DNA from 3 places in the Saccharopolyspora sp. NPDC000995 genome. Region 1 is predicted to be linked to each of the others. Evidence: riboswitches for the same ligand, from Rfam matches in the RefSeq annotation. Region 1 holds a riboswitch; each other region holds the start of a gene.

Region 1 (5,184 bases):
CTCGAAGGCCTGCCGCAGCAAGTACTGGCGGCATTCGGGGTTGGTGATGTGCCGGTAGACGGCGAGGACGATGTTGTTGGCCACCAGGGATTCGGCGGTGGCGAAGAAGCCGAGGTTGCGCTTGACCAGCAGGCGTTCGTCGTCGCTGAGCCCGTCAGGTGACTTCCACAGGGCGATGTCGGCCTGCATCGAGATCTCGGTGGGCATCCAGTGGTTGTTGCAGCCCGCGAGGTACTTCTCCCAGGCCCACCCGTACTTGAGGGGGAGCAGCTGGTTGACGTCGGCGCGGGCGTTGATCATCGCCTTGTCTCCGACGTCGACGCGCCCACCGGCGCGGTCGATCTCGCCGAGCCCGGCGGCCGAGGATAGGGACTCCAGGGAGGTCATGCTGTGTTGCTCCAAGAAAAATCGCGCAGTTCGGGACCGCGTGTCGTAACGGACTAGGCGCCGGACCCGGGTTGGGGTGCTATTGGCAGGCTTCGCAGTCGGGGTCTTCGACCGAGCAAGCAGCGCCGGTCGTGGTCGGCGCCGTCGGGACGGCGTTGAGCTTGCCGTCGGTGCCGCGCAGGGTGCTCTTCTCCACGTGGGTCGCGCTCGTGGAGCGCAGGTAGTACGTGGTCTTGAGGCCCTTCCGCCAGGCGAGGCGGTAGAGCTCGTCGAGCCTTCGGCCACTGGGCCGGGAGACGTAGAGGTTCAGCGACTGCGCCTGGTCGATCCACTTCTGCCGGCGCGCCGCCGCCTCCACCAGCCAGCGCGCCTCGATCTCGAACGCGGTGGCGTAGAGCTCCTTGAGCTGCTGCGGAATCCGCTCGATCGGCAGCAGGCTGCCGTCGTGGAACTTGAGGTCGGCGATCATCGCGTCGTCCCACAGCCCAGCCTGCTTCAGGTCGGCGACCAGGTGCGGGTTGACCACGGTGAAATTGCCGGACATGTTCGCCTTGACATACAGGTTGCGGTAGATCGGCTCGATCGACTGGTTCACGCCGCAGATGTTGGAGATCGTGGCGGTCGGGGCGATCGCCATCACGTTGGAGTTGCGCATCCCGACGGTGCGCACCCGCTCCCGCAGCGCCTCCCAGTCCAGGGTGGACGAGCGGTCCAGGTCGACGTCGCCGCGGGCGTCGGCGAGAAGGTCGAGCGAGTCGATGGGCAGGACGCCCCGGCTCCAAAGCGATCCGTCGAAGGACTCGTACCGACCCCGCTCGGCCGCGAGCTCGCTGGACGCGGCGATCGCGTGGTAGCTGATCTGCTCCATGCTGCGGTCGGCGAACTGGACGGCGGCCTCCGACGAAACCGGGATGCGCTGCGCGAACAGCGCGTCCGCGAAGCCCATGAGGCCCAGCCCGATCGGCCGGTGCCGCAGGTTGGACCGGCGTGCCTCGGGGATCGTGTAGAAGTTGATGTCGATGACGTTGTCCAGCATCCGCACGGCGGTGCGCGTGGTGCGCTCCAGCTTCGCGGCGTCGATGCCGTCGGCGTCGACGTGCCGGGCCAGGTTGATCGACCCGAGGTTGCACACGGCCACCTCGTCGGTGCTGGTGTTCAGGGTGATCTCGGTGCACAGGTTGGAGGAGTGCACGACCCCGCTGTGCTGCTGCGGCGACCGCAGGTTGCACGGGTCCTTGAAAGTGATCCAGGGGTGGCCGGTCTCGAAGAGCATCGTCAGCATCCGGCGCCACAGCTCCAGCGCGCGCACCCGGCGGAACACGCGGATCTCGCCGCGGTCGGCCGCTTGCTCGTAGGCGCGGTAGCGCTCGGCGAACGCCTTGCCGTAGAGGTTGTGAAGGTCAGGCGTCTCATCTGGGGAGAACAGCGTCCACTGCTCATCGGCCTCGACGCGTCGCAGGAACTCGTCGGGCACCCAGTTCGCGGTGTTCATGTCGTGGGTGCGGCGGCGGTCGTCGCCGGTGTTCTTGCGCAGGTCGAGGAACTCCTCGACGTCGATGTGCCAGGTCTCCAGGTATGCGCACACCGCGCCCTTGCGCCGGCCGCCCTGGTTGACTGCCACGGCGGTGTCGTTGGCGATCTTCAGGAACGGCACCACGCCCTGGGACTTGCCGTTGGTACCGTTGATGTGGGCCCCGATGCCGCGCACCGGCGTCCAGTCGTTGCCCAGTCCGCCCGCGTACTTCGACAGTCGCGCGTTGTTGCTGATGGAGTGGAAGATCCCGGAAAGGTCGTCATCCACAGTGGTCAGGAAGCACGAGGACAGCTGCGGCCGGGTGGTGCCAGCGTTGAACAGGGTCGGCGTCGAGCACATGAAGTCGAACGTCGACAGCAGGTGATAGAACTCGATCGCCCGCTCCTCGCGGTCGCCCTCGCGTAGCGCCAGGCCCATCGCGACGCGCATGAAGAACGCCTGCGGCAGCTCGAACCGGGTGCCGTCTTCGTGCAGGAAGTAGCGGTCGTAGAGGGTCTGCAGGCCGAGGAAGCCGAAGGCCAGGTCGCGTTCCGGCACCAGGGCGCGGCCCAGCCGGTCGAGGTCGAAGGAGCCCAGTTCCGGGTCGAGCCGCTCCAGTTCTACACCGCGGTGCACGTAGTCGGCGAAGTACGCCGGGTAGTGGTCGCGCATCTGCTCCTGGTCGGCCTCCTGCGGCTCGCCCAGGAAGCTCAGCGCCTCGCGGCGCATCCGGTCCAGCAGGAGGCGGGCCGTGACCTGCGAATAGTTCGGCTCGGTCTCGATGAGCGTGCGTGCCGCCATGACCTGGGCCAGCGAGAGCTCGTCGTCGCTGATGCCGGCGTAGCCGGTGCGCCGCACCTCTTCGAGCACGGCATCGGCCGACACGCCGGGCAGGCCGGCGCAGGCTTGGTGGACCACTGTGGACACGCGGGTCCAGTCGTTGAGTGTCGCCGTCACGGGCTCTCTCCCTCGCGAGCTCGGCGGACCACGACGGCGCGCGAGGAGACACGGCGGCAGGGGCCGCTGGTCGTCCGCGCGGACCCGCCCTCGAAGTCCCGGACAGCACGCTTCGCAACGTGCACCGGTGGCAGGTCTTCGGACTCACGGGCGGCCTACTGGTCGTGGCTTCCCAGGCTGCTCGCCCAGTGCTCTACCCGTTGCCGTCAGGCAGTCGGGTCACGACGTTCGTTCCCGTTCACCGCTGCGGGGCAGTCCCGGATTCGCACCGGGTTCCCTCTTGCCTCACCGGACGCATCCGGTGAACCACCAGCGAGCGACACACTACATGTTGGGTTCCGGGAGTGATCGGAAGGGCAGATAACGGCGCGTCGTGGTCCCGGTCGGCAGTGCGGGCGAGGTGGCTGAGACTTGGCGGCTGGAGGCCAGCGAAAGGGGTAGCGGTAGACGAGGCGAAGCTCCGGTCGTTGGTTTCGGAGTTGACGGCGGCGGAGAAGGCACGGTGGCTCCACCGGTACCGACTTTTGAACCCTGCACCCGATGCCGGAGATCGGGCTACGGTCGTTGGTGCAATCCGACGGGCCGACCGGGGTGCACGGTACGGCATGACGAGCGCGACCGTCGCTGTTGCTTCCGGTGGCGTCCGCGCTGGTGGCGACCTGGGATCGGGCGGCGGCGCGGACAGCGGGTGAGGCGTTCGGCGACGAGGCTCGGCGACGGGGTTTGGCACGTGGTGCTGGCGTCGACGATCAACGTGCACCGAAGTCCTTTCGGGGGGAGGCATTTCGAGAACTTCTCGCAGGAGCCGCTGCTGATCGCCGAGATCGGTCCCGAGGTCCTCGCGGGCATCCAGTCGCGTGGGGCAAGATCCCGGAAGAAGTTCTCGACGACAAGGTCCTGCGGGTGCTGCGATCGGCAGATCGGGTAGGTGCTTTCGAAGATTCCGAACCCCGGCGGCTCGCGGAGCAGGGATTCGTTTGCTGCGCAACGAGATCGTGGACGACGCGTCGCTGCTGCCGATCGGCCCGAAGGTCGCCATGGTCGCGATGATCGGCGATAACGCCACCATCCCGGCGGTGTAGGGCGGCGGGTCGTCGCACGTCAGCCGCCGCACGTGGTGACTCCGCTGGATGGATTGCGTGCGGGGCGGCCCGACGCGGATGTGGTTACCAGCGCGGTGTGCGGCATCGGCGATTGCTGGGCGTGCGGACGTTGCTGATCCGGCTGGCGAAGGCACCGGTATCCGGGTCGAATACCTCGGCAACAAGAAGAAGTCCGCGACAGCGAGTGCGCGGAACCGAGAAGCTGATGTGGCTCGGCGGCCTGCCGTCCATCGAAGTCGTTGCGGTTGCGGGGGAATCTCCAACTCGATCTCGGCGAGCACGTGTTCGGGGTGAACGGCACCGGCGCTTCCGCTACGAGCTCTCCGGCCGGGAGGTGCTGAATGCGGACGTGGTGCGCACCAACGGGATCGACGATCCGCTGGGCGACATGCTGGAACCACCCGAGCAGCGGTTCAACGTCGTGCTCGTCGAGTCGGACCAGGACGCCGACGGCCGGGCAGCCATGACCGTCGAGTTCACCCCGCAGCGCATCGACGCGCTGGTGGCGGTCGGAATCGGGCACCGAGCGCAGGTATGCGACGACGCGTCCGAACTCGCCGCCGCGCTGGCGATCGCCCGCGACGCCGACGTCGCGGTGGTCGTGGTCGGCACCAACGACGAGGTCGAGACCGAGGGCCGCGACCGCGCCTCGCTGGACCTGCCGAGCTCGCAGAACGAGCTGGTCCGCAAGGTTGCCGACGGCGAACCCGAACTCCGTCATGGTGGTCAACGCCGGTTCGCCGGTGCTGATGCTGCTGATGCCCTGGGCTTCCGACGCGGTTGGCGGGATTCGCCATCGCCGAGGCCGAGGCGGGAGCCGAGGTGTCGGTGGTGGTGGACGTCGAACCGGGCGGCGAGTTCGCGGTGGGGCGCAGCGCCGGGGACCTGCGGATTCGCGCAGCGAAGAGCCCGTGAGTCCGGCGGACGGACCCCGCGGGCTCTTCGCTCGGTCACTACTGCGGGAAGGCCTTCTGCAGGTCGTCCAGGACCAGGTTGGCGGCGATCGGGCCGAGGCCGAGGAACCAGGTGTCGTCGTGCACTTCGACGGCCTTGCCGCTCTTCACGACACCGAGCGTCGTCCACTGCACGGAGTTGACCACGTCGGTCAGCTGCTGCTTGGCGGTTTCGCCGTAGGCGGCGTAGAACAATTGGTCGCCGTCGACCTGGGAGATCTGCTCGCGGCTGATCTTGGTGAAGGTCTGGTCGGTCTGCTGGTTGTCGGGG
Region 2 (5,184 bases), on a different contig from region 1:
GCAGGGAGCGCTGGGTGCTGGTCGTGCCTTCCTGGACCACCGCCACCGGGGTGTCCGCCGGGCGGCCGTTCTTGATCAGGGTTCCCGCGAAAGCCTCGATGCGTTGCACCGCCATGAGCAGCACGAGGGTGCCGCGCAGCCGCGCCAGCGCCGTCCAGTCCACCAGGCAACGTTCGTCATCGGGCGCGACGTGCCCCGAGACGACCACCACCTCGTGGGCCACTCCCCGATGCGTCACCGGCACGCCGGCGACCGCCGGGGCCGCGAAGGCACTGGTCACACCGGGCACGACCGTGACCGGCACGTCGGCTTCGGCGCACGCCAGCAGTTCCTCGAAACCGCGACCGAAGACGTACGGGTCGCCGCCCTTGAGGCGAACCACGAACTTGCCCGCCCGCGCGTTGTCGATCAACGTGCGGTTGATGACCTCCTGGTTGGCGGCTCGGCCGTAGGGAATCTTGGAGGCGTCGACGACCTCGACGTGCGGCCCCAACTCCTCCAGCAACTCCCGCGGCGCGAGGTGATCAGTGATCACCATGTCCGCCTTGGCCAGAAGGCGGCGCCCGCGCACCGTGATCAGGTCCGGCGCCCCCGGGCCGCCGCCGACCAGCGCCACGCCCGCCTCCTGCGGCTCGGCGTGCTCGTCGACGACTCCGGCCTGCAGCGCCTCCAGCAAAGCGTCGCGTACCGCCGCGCTGCGCCGCGGCTTGCCGCCGGCGAGCATTCCGAGCAGCAGCCCGTCGTGCTCCGCCACTGCGGGCGTCACCGCGCTTCCTTCGGTCGCGCGGTCCGTCCGCACGCAGAACACGCGGCGCCGCTGCGCTTCCGCTCCGACCGCGGCGTTTACCGCGTCGTCGGACGCGGCTGCCACCGCGTACCAGGCCCCGTCGAGGTCGCCGTCGCGGTACCCGCGTCGGCTCCAGGTGATCTCCCCGGCGTCGGCCAGGGCCTCCACCGCCGGGGTCGCCTCCGGGGCGATCACCTCGACCGCTGCTCCGGCGCTGATCAGCCGGGGTAGCCGCCGCTGCGCGACAGTACCCGCGCCGATCACGACGACTCGGCGCCCGGTGAGGTCGAGTCCCGCGAGGTAGTGATTATCGGGTTGTGTGGCCATGTGCGTGTCCGTGTCCGTGACCGTGTCCGGTCGGATCGTCGGGGTGGTGGTGCGGTGTCTGCGGTGCGCCCAGTTTGTCCTCGAATCCCGGCAGCAGCACCCGGTAGGCACAGGTGTCGCAGTTCATCCGGATGTCGCCGTGCAGGGCCTCGTGGTAGCGCTCCACGATGAGGTCCACCAGGGCGTCGCAGTCTCCCAGGTATCCGGCGACGCGGACGTCGATGTCCGACGCGGAGCTGGCGTACTCGCGGGCCTGGTCGACCACGCGCTGCGGAAGCACGCCGTCGAACAGGAAGTACGGGGCAACCACGATCCGCTTCGCCCCGAGCCTGCGAGCTCGTTCCAGCCCACCGGCGACGTCCGGTGGTGCCAGGGAGATGAACGCGGTTTCTACCGTGTCGAAGCCGCAGGTCTCCTGCAAGAGCCGTGAGACCTTGCACACTTCGGCGTTGGCGTCCGGGTCGGTGGAGCCGCGGCCGACGAGCACCACGGCGGTGTCGGGCCAGTCGGCGCGCGGTACCACGGCCTCGATCCGTTCGGCGAGCAGTTCTAGGAGGATCGGGTGCGGTCCGAGCGGGCGGCCGAACACGAACGACGTGCCAGGGTGTCGACGGACTTCGCGTTCCAGCGCGGCCGGGATGTCGCCCTTGCCGTGTCCGGCGGCGACGAGCACGAGCGGCACGGCGGCCATCCGGCGGTGGCCGCGGGCGGTGAGTTCGCTCCAGGCTTCGGTGACCGCAGGGGCGGACAGCTCGATGAACCCGCCTGCGGTGTCGACGCCTGCGGCCGACATCCGGGTGCGCAGGCGGTCGAGGAAGGCGTGGAACTCCGTCACACCACCTTCGTCCACCGTGCCGTGGCCCACGACCAGCAGCGGTTCGGTCACCGATTACCTCCAGGTTCTGCCCAGTAGAGGAGGGCGTTGATCGCGGCGGCGGCGATGGCCGCACCGCCGCGTTCGGTCAAAGTGGTAACGGCCGGTAGGCCGCTACGCCGCAGCGCGGCTTTGGCGTGGACCGCGCCGACGAAGCCGACCGGGACGCCGACGACGAGCGCTGGGTTGAGCCGGCCGGTCTCGGCAAGGCGGATCAGCTCGAACAGCGCGGTCGGGGCGTTTCCGATGGCCCACACCGCGCCGTCGGGGTGTTCTTCGGCGGCCAGCCGGATGCCCGCCGCCGAGCGAGTCAAGCCGGCGGTCGCGGCGAGCTCGGCGACGCCGGAGCGTTCCAGGCCGATTTCGGTCGGGCGCGCGGTGATTCCAGCCGCGACCATGCGCACGTCGGTGATCAGCGGCGCGCCGTCGAGCAGCGCCGCCCGCCCGGTCCGCAGCGCGGTTTCGCCGGCGACGACTTCGCCGGTCCAGCTCGGGTCCGCGGTGGTGTGCACGACGCGCTCGACGACCGCCCTGGTCAACGGCGGGAAGTGGGCGAAATCGGCCCTGGCCCGCATGATCCGGTAGGACTCTGTCTCTATCGGGTGCACGGTGCGGTCGGCTGGAGTGCCGCCGCTGCTTTCCCCGGCTGTTGCGAAACCGCCGCTCATTCGACTTCCGGTTCCTTCCGAGATGTGAGGCGCCACCACAGCGCCGCCCCGCCCCAGACCGCCAGGAACAGCCCGAGCGTGATGTAGCCGAGCAGTTCGAACTGGTCGCTCACGGCCGCGATCCCGTCCAGGAACAACAGCCCGTGCTCCGCCAGCAGTCCACAGAGGACGATGAAGGCGATCACGACGGCCAGCACGACGGTCAGGGCCGTGGTGGTCACGTTCACCCACAGCCGCCGCAGGGGCCGCGCCAGCGACCAAGTGTAGGCGCGGGACATCAGCATCCCGTCCACGCTGTCTACTGTGCACATGCCGGCGGCGAACAGCAGCGGCAGGCTCAGCACCGCGATGGCGGACAGGTGCTCGGTCGGCGACACCATGGCCAGCACCGTGATCTCGGTGGCCGTCTGCATGCCGAGCCCGAACAGCAGCCCGATGCCGAACAGGTGCCAGGAGCGGCCGACGCCGCGCATCCGCCCGCGCAGCAGCCGGGCGAGCAGGCCGCGCCGCCCCAATACCAGTTCGACCTCGGTCTCCTCGACCGCGCCGCGGCGGGCGCGGCTCAGCAACCGCAGCGCATCGCGCAGCACCAGCGCATTGAGCACGGCCAACGTGCTCAGCACGGCGATCACGATCAGGTCCACGACGGTGGCGACCTGCACCCCGGCTTGTTCGGCCCACTTCTGCGCAGCGGGTCCGGCGATGAAGGCGATCGCGACGGCGAGGAACAGCACGACGCTGGCGTGCCCGAGCGCGAACCACATGCCGGTCGACACCGGTCGGCGGCCGCGCTGCATCAGCAGCCTCGTCGCGTCGTCGATCACCGCGACGTGATCCGCGTCGAACCCGTGGCGCAGGCCGAGCAGGTACGCCGTAGTCCCGGCGGCGGCCAGCCCACCGACCGCGCTGAACGATTCCTGCTGCAGCAGGTAGGCGCTCCAGCCCGCTAGGTGGAGCGTCCCGACGGCGACCAGCACGACCGCTGCTTTCCGGCGCTCGGTGGCGCCCCAACCGGCCTGCGGCCGACTCGCTTCGGCATCCCAAGACATGGGATCTCCGACCTCCAGGGTTTCCCGCCCGAGGGGCTCGGTGTCCGCGCGTCGCGGCGCGACGCGGGGCCGACGCGCAGTCTCCTGACTCCCGGATCGACGTGGTTCCCCTGCCTTCCAGCTGCTGGCAGCCGTGGCAACGAGTGGGGCCCACTCCCCGGTCACAGTGGCGGGACCGTCCCGGATTCGCACCGGGTTCCTGCACTGTCGGCGGCCGTATCTTTCCCTGCCCACGACACGAGGTCAAACCCCCTGATGACGATCCCGGCGATGATCCGCTGCGGGCGGTGGCGCGCGGACCGGGTGCCTGGGGCGGCGATCCCGCGCGAAATCGCCGCACGACTTTCCCAGAAGTGCCGCAGGGCGGGACGGATCCAGAACCCCGCCAGCGCCGCCCGCCTGCGGTGCAAACCGATTCGCGGAGGCCCTCGGCTGCGCCGTTTGTTTGACGACACAGCCTGATTGGGTACGTCCGACTTACCAATCTGCGCGGCCGATCGCCGGCGCCCGTAGTGCGTGCGGTCCGCTCTTTCGCGGTTGCGGTCGGCCAGCGCATGCTTGGACTACGGCGACCTCGATGGCCTGCGGGTACGCGGGCCGACGGGGACAGGAGGCGACCATGAACGAGACCCACACCATCACGTTGAACCTGCAGGTCGTGGAGGCGGGCGCGAAGACCACCGCCGACGTCGGTTTCACCACACCGGGCGGTCAGGCGCTGCACGGCCACGGCACTGCGCGACGCCACCCGGACGACCCGGAGGTACCGCAGATCGGCGACGAGATCGCGATCGCCCGCGCGCTGTTCGAGCTGGCGCACAAGTTGCTGGACAACGCGGCCAACGACATCGGCGAGCGCCTGCACCGCCGCGTGCACCTGCCCGCCTGACGCACAGGTGAAGGGCATCTTCGGCGGTCTGAACTGCTCCCCGAAGGTGCCCTTCACCTAGAACTGCAGCCCGATGAGCTGTGCTGTTCGTGTTATCCCAGGTCATTGCGGCTCTTTGAGCCTTCCCCAAAATATCACTGCATGACCTTGTGGTGCCTTTGGTATTGCCTGGTCACGGCCTTGCTGGACCTGCGCTGCTACCTGGCTGCTACGCCCAAGATCCACAGGTTGCGGCGGCTGCTACGCGCAAGTTCGAGGGCTAGTCCCGCTCGGCTCCATCCGGCCAGATGACGGTAACCGGGAGGTCACGCTCACGAGCAGCATCCACAACATCAGCCGTACCCCCGTAGCCACGAGCGAGCTTGCCGTCCCACACTGCGACGAGGCGATCTGCCAGCTCGATCATCTTGACGCTGGCCGCCATGTGGGACTCGGAGGTCGAGTCGGGGAAGTCGAGCCGAATGATCTTCGAGGCCTGACTGAACAGTTCGTCGTAGTCGGCGTGGTGCTCTTCGGGGAGCTTCTCACGGTAGTTGACTGCTGGAACGATGATGATCAGCGACCCGCCTTGATCGAGGACAGCACGGGCG
Region 3 (5,184 bases), on a different contig from region 1:
GAACGCTTCGCGGAAGGCGGGGCGTTTGCGCAGGATCGTCGCCCAGGAGAGCCCGGCCTGGAACCCCTCCAAGCTGATCCGCTCGAAAAGCGCCTGCTCGCCGTGCACGGGCATGCCCCATTCGGTGTCGTAGTACTCGCGCAGCAGGGGGTCGCGGGCCGCCCACGGCGGACGCGCCAGCCCGTCCTCGCCGATCACGACCCCGGAGTCGGTCGTGGTGTCTGCCGCTGCGGGACTCAATGTCTCGTTCTCCTCGGGTTCTCGTGGTGTGCGACCGGAACCTGACCGCACGTGCTTTTCGGTTATACCAGCAGAAAATGCTCAATTGGTCGAATCGGTGCGGTGCAGGAGGATGGTGCGGACCGCTTCCCAGGTGCCGCCGTCACGGGTTGCGCCACGCAGCCCGTCGAAGGTCCCCAATCCGCCGAGCGCGATCAGGTCCTCGGTGGCGAGGGTGGCGGTGCTAATCGTGCGTGCCGGGTCCAGTTGGTGGAGTGCACGAGCCGCCGCTCCATCTGCACCAGCCGGAAACCTGTCCGGTCACCACCCACGCGTCCGGGTCCTGCGCCGCGAAGCCTCGTGCCTGTCGCAGCCACGACGCGGTCCGCTCGGGCCAGTCGACGACGTCGAGCACATGCCCGCCCCGCAGCGCCCTGGCCCGGGCGATGGCGTCGGCGGCGTCGCGGGACGGGGCGTCGCGGGACGAGCCGATCGCGATCGAAGCCGATCGCGGACGCAGCTCGGGCAACCGTTTCGTAGCGCAGCAGGATGGGCGTGGGGCGGGCCTGGCCGGGTCGGTGACAGATGTCCAGCCACTCGTCGAGCGTGTCCAGCCATTCCGCTACCCGGCCGAGCTTTGCCGTACCAGTCCCGGGCGATCGGCAGCAGGCGTGGGTACAGGGCCTGCCGCAGCCTCTCCACCGATTCCGGGAATGGCGGGCGAAGTAGTGGTAATCGCCGTTGTCGCCGAATCGGTGGCGGCGCAGGTTGATCGTGGCGCGGAAGTGTTCTGGCTCGTCCCACAGGGCCGCGACGCGCTCGCACTCGGCGGCGGTCAGCAACTGTGGCAGTAGCGCGCAGCCGTAGTCGTTGACCTCCGCCGTGACCGTGTCCCAGTCCGCGTCGGCGACTCGTTTCGTGAACCGGTCCGCCTCGGGCATGCTCACTCATGCTGCCTCCAGGTTCAGCAGGGTTGCTTTGGCCTCCACACCGCCGACGTATTCGCCCGAAGTGCCGTCCGAGCGCACGACGCGGTGGCAGGGCACCACGACCGGCAGCGGGTTCGTCGCGCACGCGGTACCCGCCGCGCGCACCGCTTTCGGGCTTCCCGCGGCCGCGGCGACCTCGGCGTAGCTGGCGGTGCGGCCGTAGGCGATGTCGGGCAGGTGCGATAGCACGTTGAGCCGGAACCCGCGCGAGAGGCGCCAGTCCAGCGGCAGGTCGAAGGTGCGCCGCTGCCCAGAGAAGTACTGATCGATCTGCCGGGCGACCTCGTCCAACCGGTCCGGTGCCCGAAGAATTCGCGGGCTGATCGCCGCGGCCAGCGACTCGAGGACCGCGTCGTGCCCCTGGTGAGCGAAGGCGACCCGCACCAGTCCGCGTTCGGTCGCGGCCAGCAGCAGTTCGCCGACCGGGGTGTCCATCGTGCGGTAGGCGACGTCGAGCAGGCCTTCCCGCTGGGCGACGTTCACCAGCTCGATGTGCAGGCGCTTGCTGGCGTCGAAATCGATCGCCTGGAGTGCGTCGAACAGGCGCCTGTCGTCGTTTTCGTGGATCGTCATCGCCACGCTTCCTCTCCCACGCTCGTGGCATGCCTGTACGTCTTGCGCAGGGTCTTTATGCCGTCCGCCGCGGCCCGGCGGGCGGCATCGGTGCTGCCGCCAAGGATCGCGGCGATCTCGGAGTAGGGCAGGTCGGCCAGGTAGTGGTAGGCCACCGCCATGCGCTGCTTGGTCGGCAGCGCGCTCAGCGCCGCCCACAGGTCTCCGTCCCAGTCCTCCGGTCGGCCGGTAGTGCTGGGCCGCTCGGGCAGGCGCTCGACCACCACCGGTCGGCGTGCCGTCGCCCGGGTGGCGTCGACCGCCTTGCGGTGGGCGATCGTGACCAGCCAGGCCTCCACGTTCGCGTCCTCGGCGAGCTCCGGGAAGGCGCGCAGCGCGGCCAGGAACGTCTCGGACCAGGCGTCCTCGGCTTCGGCCGGTCCGAGCACGGCCCGGCACACCCGCAGCACCATCGGGCCGTACTCGTAAACGATCTGCTCGAACGGTTTCACTTTCACTCCCCGTAGACGGCCCGGCCCGGCCGAACGTGAGATGCGGATCCGGCCCACTGCGCGATCGTTACCCGCCCGAGTGGCACTTGCCGGTCGCACGCCGCGGCGGCCCGGCGGCTCGGCGTAGCACCCCGCGTGACGAGCCTCTCACCGACGCGGGAGGGCGGACCGGAATGGCGTGTTCACCACGGAAGTCACCGGATGCGCGGTGGCCCTCCGGCACGGTCCGCGCATCCCCTGGGCCCTTGCCAACGGCTTGCCAGTCGGTAGCCTCGGTTGTGCTGGTGGTTCGTCCACCCCGGATCGCGACGAGAGCCGCGGCCGCGGGCGGGCGAGGCAAGAGGGAATCCGGTGCGAATCCGGGACTGCCCCGCAGCGGTGAGTGGGAACGAACGCCGTCCCCGGTCCGAGACCGGGCACAGCACTGGGCACGCGTGCCTGGGAAGCGACGGTCAGTAGAAACACCGGCGTCGGCCGGGACGCGCCCGCGAGTCCGAAGACCTGCCACTGGTGCGCGCACCCGTTGGTGCGCGCGGTCCGGGGTCTCGCGGGAGGGCCTGGCCGACGATCGGTTCGCGCCGCGCGGCGTTGCCGGTTCGCCTGCGCCTTCCCAGACCTCGGGGCATTTGTCGTCGAGCTCGCGAGGAGAGGGCGTTGACCAGCAAGATCGGATCTACTGTACTCGGCTTTCCCAGGATCGGCCCCAACCGGGAACTCAAGCGCGCGTTGGAGCGCTACTGGTCGTCCCGCATCGACGAGGCGGAACTGCGCGCGGTCGCGCGGGAACTGCGCGTCGACGCGTGGCGCGCGCTGCGGGACGCGGGCCTGGATTCTGTGCCGGGCAACACGTTCTCGTTCTACGACCAGGTGTTGGACACTGCGGTTACCTTCGGCGCGGTCCCGCCGCGCTTCGCCGGGCTCGGGTTGGGGCCGCTGGACACCTACTTCGCGATGGCGCGCGGGGTGGAATCCGCGCCGCCGCTGGAGATGACGAAGTGGTTCGACACCAACTACCACTACCTGGTCCCCGAGATCGGTCCGGACACGCGGTTCTCGCTGGTCGAACGCACGCCGGTGGAGCAGTACCGGGAGGCCGCGGCGGAGGGCGTGACCACCCGACCGGTGCTGGTCGGCCCGCTCACCTTCCTGCTGCTGGCCAAACCCGCCGACGGAGCCCCCGAGTTGTTCCGGCCGATGGATCAGCTCAACGGGCTGCTCGATGCTTACGCGGAACTGCTGGGCGAACTGCGCCGGGCCGGTGTGGAGTGGGTGCAGCTGGACGAGCCAGCGTTCGCCGCGGATCGCACTCCGGACGAGCTAGATGCGCTGAGCGCCGCGTACCAGCGGCTCGGTGAACTGGAGGAGCGCCCGAACCTGCTGGTCGCAGCCTACTTCGGTGATCTCGGCGAGGCTCTGGGCGTGCTGGCGTCCAGCCCGGTCGAGGCGCTCGCCGTCGATCTCGTCGCCGGGAGGTCCACAGTGGATTCGCTGTCGACGGTTCGAGGCCTGAGCGGCAAAACCCTGGTCGCCGGGCTCGTCGACGGGCGCAACATCTGGCGCACGGACCTGGACAAGGCGCTTGCAACCGCAGCCACGCTGCTCGGCTCGGCGGACGAGGTAGCGGTCAGCACGTCGTGCTCCTTGCTCCACGTTCCGTACGACGTTGCGGCGGAAGCCGACATCGATCCGCAGGTGAAGTCCTGGTTGGCTTTCGCCGCGCAGAAGGTTCGCGAGGTGGTCGTCCTCGGCCGTGCGCTCAGCGAGGGCCGCGACGCGGTGGCCGATGAGCTGGCCGAGGCACGAGCCGCGATAGCCGACCGCGCCAGCGCGGACCGGGTCCGCAACCACCGCGTCCAGGCGCGGCTGCAGGCTTTGCGGCCGGAGTACTCGCAGCGCAGCGAATACGAGGTGAGGCGCGCCGCACAGCAGAAGTCCTTGCGCCTGCCCGCATTGCCGACCACGACGATCGGTTCGTTCCCGCAGACCTCGGACGTCCGCAAGGCACGCGCCGCGTTGCGCTCCGGCCGCATCGACCAGGCGACCTACCGGCAGCGGATGCGGGACGAGATCGGGCGCGTCATCCGGCTGCAGGAGGAGATCGGTTTCGACGTCCTGGTGCACGGCGAACCCGAGCGTAATGACATGGTTCAGTACTTCGCCGAGAACCTGGACGGCTTCGCCAGCACCGACAACGGCTGGGTGCAGTCGTACGGATCGCGGTGCGTGCGGCCGCCGATCCTGTTCGGCGACGTTGCCCGCCCGAAACCGATCACGGTCGAGTGGACCAGCTACGCCCAGCGGTTGACCGAGAAACCGGTCAAGGGCATGCTAACCGGCCCGGTGACGATCCTGGCGTGGTCGTTCGTCCGTGACGACCAGCCGCTTGCGGACACCGCGAAGCAGGTCGCGCTGGCCATCCGGGACGAGGTGAACGACCTGGAAGCGGCCGGCATCCGGGTCGTCCAGGTCGACGAACCCGCCTTGCGTGAACTGTTGCCGCTGCGTTCGGCGCAGCACGCGGACTACCTGGACTGGGCGGTGACGTCGTTCCGGCTGGCCACCTGCGGCGTCGCCGAGTCCACCCAGATTCACACCCACCTGTGCTACTCGGAGTTCGGCGATGTGATCAACGCGATTGTTGCGCTGGAGGCCGACGTCACCAGCATCGAGGCCGCCCGCTCGCGGATGGAGGTGCTCGACGACCTCAACGCGGCCGGCTTCAGTCGAGGTGTCGGGCCCGGCGTTTACGACATCCACTCGCCGCGCGTGCCCGAGACCGCCGAGGTCGTGGACCTGTTGCGGGCCGCGCTCGCGGCCGTTCCGGCGGAGCGGTTGTGGGTCAACCCAGACTGCGGGCTGAAGACCCGCGGCTACGCCGAAGTCGAGGCGGCGCTGAAGCACATGGTCGAGGC

Evidence for each region. A riboswitch is a leader RNA that binds a small molecule or an ion and turns the genes downstream of it on or off. The one in region 1 is predicted to bind cobalamin.
Region 2: linked by a shared signal. The riboswitch ahead of ACWDKQ_RS14025 (HoxN/HupN/NixA family nickel/cobalt transporter) and the one ahead of ACWDKQ_RS02625 (ribonucleoside-diphosphate reductase subunit alpha) in region 1 are both predicted to bind cobalamin.
Region 3: linked by a shared signal. The riboswitch ahead of metE (5-methyltetrahydropteroyltriglutamate--homocysteine S-methyltransferase) and the one ahead of ACWDKQ_RS02625 (ribonucleoside-diphosphate reductase subunit alpha) in region 1 are both predicted to bind cobalamin.

Annotation. Positions count from the first base shown of each region.
Region 1 is NZ_JBSFLZ010000003.1:118,154-123,337, reverse strand. It holds gene ACWDKQ_RS02630 (ribonucleotide-diphosphate reductase subunit beta) at 1-402, opposite strand, end outside; gene ACWDKQ_RS02625 (ribonucleoside-diphosphate reductase subunit alpha) at 467-2,857, opposite strand; cobalamin riboswitch at 2,970-3,183, opposite strand; gene ACWDKQ_RS02620 (hypothetical protein) at 3,546-3,785, shown strand; partial or broken gene ACWDKQ_RS02615 (hypothetical protein) at 4,166-4,606, shown strand; gene ACWDKQ_RS02610 (hypothetical protein) at 4,741-4,875, shown strand; gene ACWDKQ_RS02605 (ABC transporter substrate-binding protein) at 4,914-5,184, opposite strand, start outside.
Region 2 is NZ_JBSFLZ010000033.1:26,877-32,060, forward strand. It holds gene cobA (uroporphyrinogen-III C-methyltransferase) at 1-1,114, opposite strand, end outside; gene ACWDKQ_RS14015 (sirohydrochlorin chelatase) at 1,095-2,000, opposite strand; gene ACWDKQ_RS14020 (precorrin-8X methylmutase) at 1,997-2,656, opposite strand; gene ACWDKQ_RS14025 (HoxN/HupN/NixA family nickel/cobalt transporter) at 2,653-3,705, opposite strand; cobalamin riboswitch at 3,783-3,907, opposite strand; gene ACWDKQ_RS14030 (DUF1876 domain-containing protein) at 4,325-4,594, shown strand; gene ACWDKQ_RS14035 (hypothetical protein) at 4,854-5,184, opposite strand, start outside.
Region 3 is NZ_JBSFLZ010000025.1:57,140-62,323, reverse strand. It holds gene ACWDKQ_RS11815 (DNA-3-methyladenine glycosylase I) at 1-240, opposite strand, end outside; gene ACWDKQ_RS11810 (hypothetical protein) at 464-748, opposite strand; partial or broken gene ACWDKQ_RS11805 (2OG-Fe(II) oxygenase) at 750-1,160, opposite strand; gene ACWDKQ_RS11800 (methylated-DNA--[protein]-cysteine S-methyltransferase) at 1,167-1,781, opposite strand; gene ACWDKQ_RS11795 (RNA polymerase sigma factor) at 1,778-2,278, opposite strand; cobalamin riboswitch at 2,541-2,795, shown strand; gene metE (5-methyltetrahydropteroyltriglutamate--homocysteine S-methyltransferase) at 2,927-5,184, shown strand, end outside.